2 regions of the Streptomyces sp. PH9007 genome follow, and region 2 is predicted to be linked to the other one. Evidence: riboswitches for the same ligand, from Rfam matches in the RefSeq annotation. Region 2 holds a riboswitch; the other holds the start of a gene.

What was found. A riboswitch is a leader RNA that binds a small molecule or an ion and turns the genes downstream of it on or off. The one in region 2 is predicted to bind cyclic di-AMP.
Region 1: linked by a shared signal. The riboswitch ahead of ACTFAP_RS15700 (M23 family metallopeptidase) and the one ahead of ACTFAP_RS09670 (transglycosylase family protein) in region 2 are both predicted to bind cyclic di-AMP.

The regions. Positions count from the first base shown of each region.
Region 1 is NZ_CM187440.1:3,426,561-3,433,580, reverse strand. It holds gene ACTFAP_RS15705 (aldo/keto reductase) at 1-814, opposite strand, end outside; gene ACTFAP_RS15700 (M23 family metallopeptidase) at 898-1,893, opposite strand; cyclic di-AMP (ydaO/yuaA leader) riboswitch at 1,903-2,052, opposite strand; gene ACTFAP_RS15695 (extracellular solute-binding protein) at 2,271-3,659, opposite strand; gene ACTFAP_RS15690 (caspase, EACC1-associated type) at 3,659-6,235, opposite strand; gene ACTFAP_RS15685 (effector-associated constant component EACC1) at 6,243-6,707, opposite strand; gene ACTFAP_RS15680 (SpoIIE family protein phosphatase) at 6,795-7,020, opposite strand, start outside.
Region 2 is NZ_CM187440.1:2,153,743-2,160,762, forward strand. It holds gene ACTFAP_RS09660 (FtsB family cell division protein) at 1-127, opposite strand, end outside; gene eno (phosphopyruvate hydratase) at 222-1,502, opposite strand; gene ACTFAP_RS09670 (transglycosylase family protein) at 1,774-2,463, opposite strand; cyclic di-AMP (ydaO/yuaA leader) riboswitch at 2,467-2,612, opposite strand; gene ACTFAP_RS09675 (transglycosylase family protein) at 2,955-3,923, opposite strand; gene ACTFAP_RS09680 (cytochrome P450 family protein) at 4,166-5,416, opposite strand; gene ACTFAP_RS09685 (histidine kinase) at 5,427-6,809, opposite strand; tRNA gene ACTFAP_RS09690 (tRNA-Gln) at 7,001-7,020, shown strand, end outside.

The DNA.
Region 1 (7,020 bases), 1.3 Mb from region 2:
TGGTGGGGCGGGCCGCCAGCCAGGAGAGGGCGATGGTGGAGAGTTCGGTGTTGTGGGCCGTCGCCACCTCGTCCAGGGCCGACAGCACGGCGCGGCCCCGGTCCGTGTCCAGGTGGCGGGAGGCCGCGGTCGAGCGGGCGCTGGTGACGGGGGCGCCGGGGCGGTACTTGCCGGTCAGGAAGCCGCTGGCCAGGGCCGAGTACGGCATGACCGCCAGCCCGTGGCGGGTGGCCAGGTCGGCGAGGGGGCCTTCGTAGCTGTCCCGGGACATCAGGTTGTAGCGGGGCTGGAGGGCCGTGTAGCGGGCCTTGTTCTCCCGGGTGGAGAAGGCCAGCGAGGCCTCCAGGCGGTCCGGGGAGATGTTGGAGGCGCCGATCTCGCGGACCTTGCCCGCGCGGACCAGGTCGTCCAGGGCCGTGATGATCTCCGCGACCTCGACGGACTCGTCGTCGAAGTGGGTGTAGTAGAGGTCGATGTGGTCCACGCCCAGGCGGCGCAGCGAGGCGTCCGCCGCCGCCTTGATGGTGTCGGCCGACAGGCCCATGTGCTCCGGGTGGCGGCCCACCTTGGTGGCCACCACCACGTCGTCGCGCCGGCCGCGGCGCGCCAGCCAGCGGCCGATCACCGTTTCGGACTCGCCGCCGCGGTGGCCCTCCACCCAGGCCGAGTAGGCGTCGGCGGTGTCGATGAAGTTCTCGCCGGCCGCGACGTACGCGTCCAGTACCGCGAAGGATTCGGCCTCGTCCGCCGTCCAGCCGAAGACATTGCCGCCCAGGCAGAGCCCGGACACCTGAAGATCGCCGATGGGGTTCATGGCGGTCAGGGTATGCCGCCGGCCCTGGTGTCGGGGGGAGTCACCAGGGCCGGCGGCGGTGTGGGGGGATGGTCGTTGGCCGGTCAGACCGCCTGGCCCTTGCCACGCAGCCACGCCAGCGGGTCGATCGGGTCACCGCCGCCGGGGCGGACCTCCAGGTGCAGGTGGGGCCCCGAGGAGTTCCCGGTGGAGCCGACCCGGCCGATGGTGTCGCCGGTGTCGACGGACTGTCCCGCGGTGACGTTCATCGAGGAGAGGTGGCAGTACCAGAGTTCGGTGCCGTCCTCCTGCTCGATGATGATGCGGTAGCCGTACGAGCCGGCCCAGGCGGCTTCCTTGACGGTGCCGGTGTGCACGTTCTTCACGGGGGTGCCGGTGGGGGCGGCGAAGTCGGTCCCGGTGTGGGTCGAGGACCACATGGAGCCGCTGGCGCCGAAGCCGGAGGACAGCGTGTAGCTGGTGAGGGGGAGGGTGTAGCTGGCGCGCAGTTCGGCGAGGCGGCGCTCCTCCTCCAGGCGCTGACGCTCTTCCTCGGCCTCGCGCTGCCGCTGCTCCTCGGCGAGCCGCTCGGCCTCGGCGAGTTCGGCGGCGGCGGCGACGGCGTCGCTCTGCGCGCTGGCCAGGACCTGGGCGTGCTCGGCGGCCTGGGCGGTGGCTTCCTGTTCCTCGGCCTGCTGGAGGATGCGGGCGCGCAGCGCCTCGCCGGCGTCCTGGGCCTCGGTGAACGCGGTCACCGAGGTGGTGTCCTGCACCTCCGGCTCGCTCTCCGGGGAGGAGATCAGGTCGCCGAGGACGGGGATCTGGTCGGGGATGGAGCGCACGGAGTCGAGGCCGGGTACGGAACCCGTGCCGCCCTCCTGGGCGGTGGCCATGCCGCCGGCACCGACGGCGGCGAACATGCCGACGCCGAGGACCGCGCGGCTGCGTGCCATGGTGCCGCCACGCTGCCGGGCGACCCGGTGCCGGCCGCGCACGGGGCGCAGGGTCTCGGCGCTGGGGTTCCACTCGGTACGGGGCTCGTCCTCGATGGTCTGCGGCCCGTAGTAGGCGGGGTGGGACCCGTGCGGGTTCGACGCCACGGAGGCGTTCTCCTTTCCTTCCTTCGCCGACCGGGTTAGCTGACGGGTTCGGAGCAGGAAGGTCTCCTACGGACGGTGGGCCGTCCGATGCACCCCAAGTGGTGGTTCCCCGGTTCCCGGCGCGCTGGTGGCGTGCCGTGGATTAGGCGGTACAGCACGACCGCCGTCTTGGCGACGGCGGAGACGACCGCGCTGCGTTATCGAACGTTAATAGACGGCCCGCCGTAATTCCAAGTGGATCCGGGAATTGAGTCAGGCACTTTCCCCCCTCAAACAGGTGTGGATCATGGCAAATTACCCCATAGATTTTTGTTGCTGCCATGGCAAGTGTTTCTGACGGTGTGTCAGTTGTTATCGGAGTGATGTCTTCCGATCACTCACGGTGAAAGGCGTCCCTCCAGTGCGAGCGCCAGCTTCTGGTGCAGCCGCTCCGCCGTCCCCTCCACCGACCCGTTCCCGGCCAGCAGTTGCGCCACCTCCTGCCGCAACTCGCGCGAGAACGCCGGATAGTACGGGCTCGCCGGCCGTGCCCTGGCCTCCTCCAGCGCGCACCACAGCAACTCCGGATACCCCGGCGGCACCTCGCGCACCGCGCCCTCCGCCGGCTCCCCCGGCGCCCGGGGCACCGCCACCGCCGTGACGGCCGCGCAGTCCAGTTCCGTCGGGTCCCCGATGCCGTACGCGTCCCGCAGGGCCGGAGCGAACCCCGCTTCCAGCAGCCTGCGCTGGCTGTCCGGCTCCGCCGTCAGGAAGCGGATCAGCCGCTCGGCGTCCGCCGCCCGCGCGCTGTCGGCCGAGACCGCGAGCGACTGCCCGCCCAGCGCCGCCGCCCCCGGCAGCGGGACCACACCGAAGTCCGCGCCGTCCGGCAGCGTGGCGTCCAGGTGCTGGTACGCGTACGGCCAGTTCCGCATCAGCACCACCCCGGACGGGTCGCCGCCGTCCGTCTCCCCCGTGAACTCGCGCAGCGCGCCGGTCTCGTCCGCCTCCCGGGCGCGTTCGCTCAGCTTGCTGCCGTCCGCGATCCGCAGCAGTTCCCTCAGCCCGCGCCGCAGTTCCTCCTCGCTGCCCCGGTAGCGGCCCCGCTCGTCGGTCAGCTCCACCCCCACGCTCCAGAACGCCTCCAGCACGTTGACCGTCAGCCCCTCGTACGGGCGCAGTTGCGTGACGTACAGCGGGTGTTCCTGGCCGCCCGGCCACTGCGCGATCAGCTCGCCGAGCGTCTCGTGGCCCAGCAGTTCCCCCGGTTCGCGGCCGAGCGCGGTGAGCAGGTCCTGGCGGTAGTAGAGGAGTCCGACGTCGGTGTTGAACGGCACGGCGTACGCCCGCTCGCGCCAGCGGCCCGCCTGTGCGGCCTGGGCCAGGAAGCCGGCGTCCAGCAGGGTGTCGTCCAGCGGACGGATGAGCCCGGCCTCGGCGAACTCCGGTACCCAGGTGGTGTCCAGGTTCAGCACGTCGAAGTCGGCGCTGCCCGACTGGAGCGCGGCGATCAGCTCACTGTGCTGGCCGTCCTCGGTGCGCGGCAGCTCCACCAGCCGGGCCGGGCGGTTGTCCTCGTCCGCGTTCCAGGCGTCGATCAGCGCCTGCCGTACGCCCTCGCCCTCGCGGCTGGTCAGGTCCGCGCCGCTGACCACCACCAGCGGGCGCCCGTCGTCCGGCCGGGCCGGAGTCCGGCCCGGGTCCGGCGCCCCGCTGCACCCGGCCGCCACCGACAGCGCCAGCAGCCCCGACAGTACCCGCGCCCGTACCGCGCGATGCCGCGTCATCACGGCTCCCGGGGCGCGGTCAGGCCCCGCAGGGTCCCGGCGAGCGCCGCCCCCGGCGACCCCGAGCTGTCGAAACACAGGCCGCCCGAGGCGATGAGCATCCGGTTGTACAGGTGCTCGCAGCCGAGCGAGCCGTACGAGACGACAGCGACCGGCGGCGCCGCGTCCGCAGGTACGTCCAGCCGCCCGGCGCTGTCCTCGTCATCGGTGATCAGCACCACCAGCCGGCCCCGGTCCGGCTCTGCGGCGTCCGGCTCCCGCGTCAGCAGCGCGAGGCCCGCCTCCAGCGCCGGGGTGATCGGGGCGTGCCGTTCCACCGGGGCGAGCGCGTCGACCGCCGCCCGTACCCCGTCCGCCCCGTCGTACGGCGCCAGGCCCCGCACCGTATGCACCGGACCGGCGCCGCCGCCCGGTGTCGCCAGCAGCGCGTACCCGTCCTCGGGCCCCAGCACCCCGATCGCCGTCCGCAGCAGCGCCGCGTACTGCGCTTCCCGGGCGTACGAACCCGAGGACACGTCCACCACGAACACCACGTCGCGCGGCCCCTGCCGGCTCTCCTCCGCGCGCAGATACCCGGCCGCCGCCGCCTCGTCCGGCGCCAGCAGCCGGGGCAGCGCGGGCGCGGTCACGAACGCCTCGTGATTCAGCGGCGGCGCCTCGATCAGCGCGCGCCGCTCGTCCCGCGGGTCCCGGAAGCCCTGCGCGCCCAGCGCCCGCGTCCCCTCCGCCGAGCCCAGCCACGCCCCCAGCCGCCCGATCGCCTCCCGCCGCTCCGCGTCGTCGGCGGCGGCGTGCTCCCAGTGCACGGGCACGAACGTCAGATCGAGCGGCGGTACGTCCCGCGGGTAGTACGCCCGGTACCGCTGGTCCCAGGCCAGCTGGTCGAGATGGGCGCCGGCCGCACCGCTCAGGCAGGCCGGACGCCGCTCGGCGCGCACCAGGTCCACCGCCGTCCGCTCCGCGACCAGCAGCGCCGGCGCCGCAGTGGCGGGCCCGCCGCCCGCCGGCCGCGCCAGCGAGCACAGCAGCGCCGCGTCGTCCGCCGGCGGCAGCGGCACGTCCCGGATCCCGCCAGGCCCGGCCGTCATCCCGTGCAGCAGCGCCGCCGCCGAGCCCGCGGGGCGGGCCCGTACCACCGTGAGGTCCTGCTCGCCGGCCGCCGCCAGCAGCCGTTCCAGCGGCTCGCCGGAGCGCCGCAGTCCACCCGGCGGCTCGCCCGGCAGCAGGACGACGGCGGGCGAGGTGGCCACCGTCACCGGCTCCCCCGGGTACGCGGCGCTCTCCGCCCCGTCCACAGCCTCCGCCGTCCCCCGTAACGCGATCGAGGAGGACGGCAGCCACACATCCGGGCGCGGCCCGATGTCGCGCAGCGGCCGCGCGCACTCCTGCCCCGCCGCGTGCGACGAGGCGTCGGCCGCGCAGGTGCGTTCCGGCTCCGCCCAGGCGGCCGAGCGGCCCAGCGCCTGCGCGGCGTCCCCGTCGGGGGCCGCGTAGACGAAGGCGTTCAGCTGGCGGCAGCCCGCCGGACGGCCGCCGATGGCCTCCCGCGCCGCCGCCGAGCCCTCGAACGTCTCCAGTACCCGGGCGAGGGGCCGCTCGTACTCGGGGCTGGTCAGGATCCGCAGCTCCAGCGGGACGGGGCAGTCGGGGGGCGGCGGGTTGAGCGCGCCGCCGACCGCGGCGCCCAGCGCCAGCAGGCCCGTACCGGCCAGCGCCGCACCGGCCGCCACGAGCAGGGCGCGGGCCGGGCGCTCCCTGATCAGGCGCCGGGCCGTGGCCGGCCAGGCGGGCAGCAGCCGGCGCGCCGCACGCGGCGGCGGGGTGGCGATCGCCTGGGACAGCACGGTGTCCTCGGCGCCGTTCTGGAAACCGACGTACGGCTGCCAGTCGTCGGGGTCGCTGTCGGCGGGCGCCGCCGCCGCGTCCCGCCCGGCCCTCTCCCGCAGCGGTGCGCGCAGCGCCGCGACCGTCACCGGCCCCCCGTCGGGGCTGCCGGTGCCCTCCCGCAGGATGTCGAGCAGCGCGGCCGTGAACGGGGTCGGGCCCCGGCCGTCCCCGGCGTCCTGCCGGCCCAGCGGCCGGGAGGAGGTCACCAGTGCGAACGGCACCTCCTCCCGCAGCGGCTCCAGGCGGGCGTTGCCCGAGAAGCAGCAGTCCAGGATCAGCACCACCCGCTCGGCGCGGGTACGGCACAGCAGGTCGCGCAGCTCGGCGTACCGGATGCCCAGCAGTCCGGCCTCCCTCGCGCTCGCCTCGCGGGGTTGCAGGTGCAGCCGGCCGGGCCCGGACTCCTCCTCGACGAGCTGACCGTGCCCGCTGAAGTAGCACAGCAGGAGGCTCTCGGCCTCCTCCGCCGCGCGCCGGACGGTGCGGACGATCTCCTCGCGGCGGGGAGAGTGCAGCGGGGGCAGGAGCGCGGGACCGAGCCGGCCGAGCACGTCGTCGCCGAGCGCCTCGTACAACTGATCGATGTTCGCCGTCACCGAGGGCAGCGGCGGATAGTCGGCGGCGTGGTCGTACCGCGCCACCCCGATCAGCACCACCCGGGACCGCCCGGCGTCCGGCTGAAAGCTCACCGCCCCGTCACTCGGCGGGGCCCGAACCAGGGCCCGGACCAGGAGCCGCGCCGGGGCCGGGACCCGAACCCGAGCCGGGCCCGGCCCCCGCCCCCGGGTCGATCGCCTCCGCCGCCAGCCGCGCCTTCTCGGCCAGCTCACCGCGCGAGTACGTACGGTCCCCCTCCACCGTCACCCGCAGATTCCCCGCCACCTCGACGGTCACCCGCAGATCGCGGCGCGGCCGGTTGCGCAGATGGTTGTACACGGAGCGCAGCAACAGCACCATCGCCGCCCCCGCGGCCCGCTGCGCCAGATGGAGGAGCAGGTCGTCCCACACCCCCATGGCGTTGTCGACCGGCCGGGGCTCCCGGCCGATCCGCTCGGTCACCTCCCGCAGCTCGGGATCGGCCTCCAGCCACAGACGCAGCTGCCTGATGTCCTCCTGGGTGGCTCCCGTCCCCTCCACCCGAATCCGTACGGTGGCCGTCATCGTCGCATTCCCGCCCTTCCCCCGGACACGCTGACAAACCGTCACCCGATTGTATGAGTGACCTGTGACACAGCAATGGTGCGCGCGTCAGCTGCCGTGGTTCCCCGTCGGCCGGGCGACCGCCAGCAGGGCCATGTCGTCGTTCAGCCGGCCACCCGTGTACCGCAGTACGTCCGTGACGAGCCGGTCCAGCAGCTCCTCGGGGTTCCGGAAGGTCTCCTCGTCCAGCGCGTGCGCCGGATCGAAGAAGACGCCCCGCCCGTCCCGCGCCTCGCTCACCCCGTCCGTGTACAGCAGCAACTGCGCACCGGGC
Region 2 (7,020 bases):
TGAGCCGGCTGCGGCGCACAGGGCGGCGCAGCCGCCGGTTCTGTGCCCGGTAGACCCGGGCCGCGGCCTGTTCGCCCAGCGCCCTGATCCGGGTCGCGGTGGAGAACCGGTCCCGGTCCGCCGCCACATCAGCCTCCCCGTCACGCCGTCCCGCACCAACAGCTGTCCCCGCCACCGTACGGGACGGGTGGCGGGGACGGTGGCACCGGCGGCCGGGGTTGTCAGCCCTGGAAGCGCGGGAAGGCGCTGCGGCCCGCGTAGACGGCCGCGTCGTCCAGGATCTCCTCGATCCGCATCAGCTGGTTGTACTTGGCGACCCGCTCGGAGCGCGCCGGGGCACCGGTCTTGATCTGGCCGCAGTTGGTGGCGACGGCCAGGTCGGCGATGGTGACGTCCTCGGTCTCGCCGGAGCGGTGCGACATCATGCAGCGGTAGCCGTTGCGCTGGGCCAGCTCGACGGCGTCCAGGGTCTCGGTCAGCGAACCGATCTGGTTGACCTTCACCAGCAGCGCGTTGGCGGTGCCGGAGTCGATGCCGCGCTGGAGGCGCTCGGGGTTGGTGACGAACAGGTCGTCGCCGACGATCTGCACCTTGTCGCCCAGCTGGACGGTGAGGGTGTGCCAGCCCTCCCAGTCGTCCTCGTGCAGCGGGTCCTCGATGGAGACCAGCGGGTACGCCTCGACCAGCTCGGCGTAGTACGCGGTCATCTCCTCGGCGGTGCGGGTCTTGCCCTCGAAGGTGTAGACGCCGTCGCTGTAGAACTCGCTGGCGGCCACGTCCAGGGCGAGCGCGATGTCCTGGCCGGGGGTGTAGCCGGCCTTCTGGATGGCCTCGATGATCAGGTCGAGGGCCTCGCGGTTGGAGTCGAGGTTCGGGGCGAAGCCGCCCTCGTCGCCAAGGCCCGTGGACAGCCCGCGCTCCTTGAGCACGGACTTGAGGGTGTGGTACGTCTCGGCGCCCCAGCGCACGGCCTCCGAGAAGGACTCGGCGCCGATCGGGGCGATCATGAACTCCTGGATGTCGACGTTGGAGTCCGCGTGCGAACCGCCGTTGAGGATGTTCATCATCGGCACCGGCAGCAGGTGCGCGTTGGGGCCGCCCAGGTAGCGGAAGAGCGGCAGGTCGCGGGACTCGGACGCGGCGTGCGCCACGGCCAGCGAGACGCCGAGGATGGCGTTGGCGCCGAGCGAGGACTTGTCGGCGGTGGCGTCGAGGTCGAACATCGCCTGGTCGATGAGGCGCTGCTCGGTGGCGTCATAGCCGACCAGCTCGGGGCCGATCTGCTCGATGACGGCCAGCACGGCCTTCTCCACGCCCTTGCCCTGGTAGCGGCCGGCGTCTCCGTCGCGCAGCTCCAGCGCCTCGAAGGCTCCGGTGGAGGCGCCCGAGGGGACAGCGGCGCGGCCGGTACTGCTGTCGTCGAGGCCAACCTCGACCTCGACCGTGGGGTTGCCTCGCGAGTCGAGGATCTCGCGGGCTACGACGACGTCGATGGACGGCACAAGGTTCTCCTTCGTCTGGACGGACGTCTGTCTTATGGCGTCTTGAAACCCTCTGAGCCTAACCGGCTCCCGTCGCGCCACCGCTCACAAGCTCGCCACAAACTGTGCCGCTGGGGGTGTTGTCGCTGGTCAGAGATGGTTTTCCGGCCAGGCATCTTTTTGTTTACGAGCGGAAGAAAACCCGGCGCGGGGCGGCTGAACGGCAGGTTGCGCTGCCGCTCGCCACCCCGCGCCGGGCGCGAGGATCGTTTCGCCGGTCCTTCGGGTCAGCTCACAGGGCGAGCTGCTGGCCGGGGAAGATCAGGTTGGGGTCGTCACCGACGACCGACTTGTTCTGCTGGTACAGCTGCTGCCAGCTGACGCCGTGGGCGGCGGCGATCTTCGACAGCGAGTCGCCGGCCACCACCGTGTAGGTGTCGCCGGACGCCACGGGGGCGCTCTCGTCGGTGTTCTCGGTGGACTGCGGGGCCGGGGCCGGGGCTTCCTCGACCGGGGCCGGGGTCTCCTCGACCGGGGCCTCCTGCGCCGGGGCGGGTGCCTCGGTGGTGGCGCCGGCGTCCGGGTTCACCTCGGCGGCCGGGCCGCCGGCGGACAGACCCGCACGGGCGCCGCACACCGGCCAGGCGCCGGGGCCCTGCATGGACAGCAGCTGCTCGGCGGTGGCGATCTGCTGCTCCTTGGTGGCCTGGTCGGCCTGCGGGGCGTACTGGGTGCCCCCGGCCGCCGCCCACGAGGAGTTCGAGAACTGCAGGCCACCGTAGTAGCCGTTGCCGGTGTTGATGGACCAGTCGCCGCCCGACTCGCACTGGGCGACGGCGTCCCAGGTGTCCACGGAGGCGGCCTGGGCGCCGGTGGCACCGATCAGGGGGATGGCGACGGCGGCACCGGTGACGCCGGCGGCGGCCGCGAGACGGGTGGGCTTGGAGGGGCGGCGGTGACGGCCCTTACCGGAGAACAGCATGACGATCCTTCTCACCGGACGCCTGCGAGGTGAGCTGTCGGGTTCGGGTCAGTGAGTTGCCCGGCCGGGACGGACGGATCCGTCCCGGCTTCACCCCAAGCCGCCCCGGGTCCGGCCCGTTCCGGGGAACGGATCGGTCTCGGTACGGCGTTCCGCCGCCCGGCCGCCTGACGGCCGCCGGGTGACGGACTGGGTCCCCCGCTCCTGCCAAGCGGTTGTGGCGCAGTGGTGGTCCCCCGGCCGGCGGCAGGATTCGGCGTACGGCCAGGGCGCCCGGTGTGTAAATCCGAGCGCTGGACACTAAACACAGGCCGACTAACGATTCAAGAACGATGAAGATCGCGGCGCGGCCTGGGCTTGACTCCGAACGGGGGATGTCTCCGCAGGTCAACGGGGAATCGGACAGTGCGGACCAGTCGGGCGGCATTGCCGCATAACGAGACGATGGTCACACTTAACACGGTACGGAAGTCGCCGCCCGCATCCGCCCTTTATGCGCCCTTTCCGCCCAACTCAAGCTGCAGACCCGGGACTATATAGTCAGGGTTGTCCCCAATGACCGATTCGTTCGCCTGGTAGAGCGCCGGCCAACCACCGTCCACCGTGAGCGCGTCGGCGATCTCCGAGAGCGTGTCGCCGGTGAGGACCTCGTACGCGCCGGACGCGGCGTCGTCCGCCACGGCCGCCTCGGCGTCCTCCTCGGAGGTTTCGCCGGTGGCCGGGTCGGTGCGCTCCCCGTCGCGGTCCGCGGGGCGTTCGGCGTGCCGTCCGGTGCCGTCGGTGTTCTCACCCGGCTGGGCGTCCGACTCGGGCGCGGCCTCACCCCGGTGGCGGCCGGAGCCGGAGCCGGAACCGCCGTCCGTGCCGGTGTCGGCGGCGGAGCCGCCGTCCCGCTCGCCGGCGTCGGCGTCGGCGTCCGCCGTCTCGTCCGTGGCCTTGTCGGCGGGCTTCCCGGTGCTCTTGTCCGTGGCCCCGTCGGCCGCCGCGTCCCGCGTCGCGTCCGCGCCGGAGCCGGTGGCCTTCTCGTCCTCGGTGTCCGCCGCCGTCTCCTCGGGGAGGACCTCGCCGATGCCGCTCTCGGTGGCGCCGGGCACCTCGGCGGTGGCGTCCGTCTCCTCCTGGCCGCCGGCGCGGTACTCCTGCCACAGACCGGTGGTCACGGCACAACCGGGGAACGCGGCCTTGCCCTGCGCCGCCAGCATCCGCTCGGCGACCGTGATCTGCTGCGCCCGCGAGGCGAGGTCGGGTCGCTTGGCGAAGTCGGTGCCGCCGTGGGCCTCCCACTGCGCCAGCGGGATCTGGAACCCGCCGTAGTAGCCGTTGCCGGTGTTGGCGGTCCACACCCCGTCGCTCTCGCACGCGGCGGCGGCGTCCCAGGTCTCGGGGGTCACGGCGTTGGCGGACGTGGCGCCCAGCAGTGGCAGGGCGATGCCCGCTCCGGTGACTCCCGCGGCCACCACGAAAGCGGGGGCCTGCTTGGGACGACGATGACGACCTGTGCCGGAGCGCATGTGACTGCCTCTCGTGCGAATGACATGGAAACGGTGGTGCGGTACTGCGGTGCTGCGGTGTGCTGCGGTGTGCTGCGGTGTGCTGCGTACTGTCCGGCCGCTGTGGCGCGGTGGTGCAGTTGAGCGCAGAACCTAGCCCGCCCTCCGGTGCGATCACAAGCTGATCCCACCGAGATCACATACAGATCACACTACTGACTCTGCGTCACATGGCTGGATGTGAACTCTACCGGCAGTGAGCGGAGCCCTCGCATGATGAGCCCACCGCGCCACCGCAGATCCTCAGGATCCACCGCAAGCCGGATATCCGGCAGTTCGCTCAGCAGCATCCCGATCGCCGCCCGCCCCTCCAGCCGCGCCAGCGGCGCCCCCAGGCAGTAGTGGATGCCGTGCCCGTACCCCAGATGCTGGTTGTCGCGCCGGGCCAGATCCAGCACATCGGGCCGCTCGAACCGGCGCGGATCGCGGTCCGCGCCGGCCAGCACCACCAGCACCGGATCGCCCCGCTCCACCCGCTGCCCGCCCAGCACGAGCGGCTCCCGCGCGAACCGCCACGTCGCCAGCTCCACCGGGCCGTCGTACCGCAGCAGCTCCTCCACCGCGCTCGCCAGCAGCGCCTCCTCCCCCGCCGCCAGCGACCGGCGCAGATCGGCCAGTTCCGCGGGGTGGCGCAGCAGCGTGTACAGGCCATTGCCGATGAGGTTGACCGTGGTCTCGAACCCGGCGAACAGGAGGATGAAGGACATCGCGGCCGCCTCGTCCTCCGTCAGATGTTCGCCGTGGTCGGAGGCGCGGATCAGGTCGGAGATCAGATCGTCCCCCAGATCGGCGCGCTTACGGTGGATCAGGTCGCCGAGATAGGCCCGCATCCGCTTCACCGAGCGCCCGACTCCGCCCCGCTTTCCCGACGGATGCAGCATCATCCCGGCCCAGTCGCGGAAGTCGTCCTGGTCCTCCCGGGGGACGCCGAGCATGTCGCAGATGGCGTAGATCGGCAGCGGGAAGGCGAACTCATGAATCAGGTCCGCCTCGCCCCGCCCCGCGAAGGAGGCGATCAGCGAGCCGGTCAGCTCCCGCACCCGCGGCTCGAAGGCCGCCACCCGGCGCGGGGTGAACGCCTTCGCCACCAGCCGGCGCAGCCGGGTGTGATCGGGCGGATCGATGTTCAGCAGGTGCGTCATGACATTGGCGCCGCGCTCCCCCGGGATGCCCACCCGGCCGCTGTGGTGCGCCTGCGCGCTGTGCCGGTCGGGGTTCTTGCTCAGCCGCGGGTCGGCCAGCGCCGCGCGGGCGTCCGCGTACCGGGTGACCAGCCAGGCCGCCACCCCGCTGGGCAGCTCCGCCTTGTACACCGGGGCGTTCTCCCGCAACCAGGCGTACGCGGGGTACGGGTCGGCGCCGAATTCCCGGCTGAAGAGGGGAGGGGAGGGAGTCGTCTGCACCCGTACGACGCTACGACGCGAGTCCGACACCGGGTGCGGCCGGGGACCTGTCCCGGTCCGGAATGACCGCCGAGACCCGGAAACCGCCCCCGTCCAGCGGCCCCGACACGAACCCGCCGCCCAGCGCGGTGACCCGCTCCCGCATGCCCAGCAGCCCGTTGCCGCCGGAGGGCAGCGCCGCCGGCGCGCCGTGCGGGCCGCCGCCCAGCGGGGCCTCGTTCAGCACCTGCACCGCCACCTCGCCGTCGCGGTGCGCCAGCCGCACCCGCGCGGCGGCGCCGGCCGCGTGCTTGTGCACATTGGTCAGCGCCTCCTGCACCACCCGGTACGCGGTCGACTCCACCTGCGCCGCGTAACCGCGCGGCTCCCCCTCCACCGACAGCTCCACGGCCATCCCGGCCGCCCGGGACTGGTCGACCAGCGAGGCCACCTCGCTCAGCCGCGGGCCCCGCGCGCCGCGCCGCCCGGCCGCCGCGATCTCCGCGAGCCGGGCCGCCGCGTCGGCCGCGCTCTCCGGCTCGCCGCCCGCCGCGCCCGCAGCACCCGCCGCCTCGCGCGGCTTCTCCTCGGCCCGCAGCACACCCAGCATCGTCCGCAGCTCGGTCAGCGCCTGCCGCCCCATGTCCGCGACCAGGCCCGCGTTCTTCGCCGCCTTGTCCGGATCCTTGGGCGCCACCGCCTGCAGCGCCGCCGCGTGCACCACCATGAGGGACACCCGGTGCGCCACCACGTCGTGCATCTCGCGGGCGATCCGGCGCCGCTCCTCGCCGCGCGCCCACTCGGCGCGTTCCTCGGCGCGCTCGGCGAGCAGCCCCAGTTCCCGCTCCAGACCGTCCGCGCGGTCGCGCAGCGACTCCACCAGCCGGCGCCTGGCGCGGACGTACATCCCCAGCAGCACCGGCGGCAGCGTGGTGGCCACCGCGAAGAGCGCCGCCACGAACGGCTTGAACCACATCGGTATCGGCTGCTCGCGCAGCCCGGCGTCCTGTTCGATGAGCAGGAACGTCACCAGGGCGGTGCCCACGCACACCATGGACGCCATGACCCCGATGATCCGGCGCGGCACCTCGGTGGTGGCCAGCGTGTACAGGCCCACCGCCGCCATGCCCATGCCCATCTGGGCGGGCAGCACCGCGATGGACACCAGGATCACCGCCAGCGGCCAGCGCCGCCTGACCAGCAGCACGGACCCGGCCAGCCCCCCGAACAGCGCGGTGGGCACCACCGGCAACCCCGTACGGCCGGCGAAGACGACGCTCTGGACGACGCACTCGATCGCCGAGGCCAGGGCCAGCGCCCCGTCCAGCAGGACGCTGCGCCGCCGCTCCCACCACCACAACGCGGCGCCCCCCGGCCCCGCCTCCCCGGTTTTCTCCGCCCCCGACTCGCTCATACCACCCACCCTAAGGGCGCGGTCCACACCTTTTCCGACGCCGGGAGGGATCGGTGCCGGGCGGGGAGGGCGGCCGGCGCGGATCGCGGGCGTCCCGCTCCGGGAGGGCGCGTGCGGCGGAGGCCGAAGTGCCGTTCACGGCCTCGGATTCCGGTCGGCGGGGTCGGCTCGGGTAGGGTCTGTCCCGGCGATCCGCCGTGGGGTAATCGGT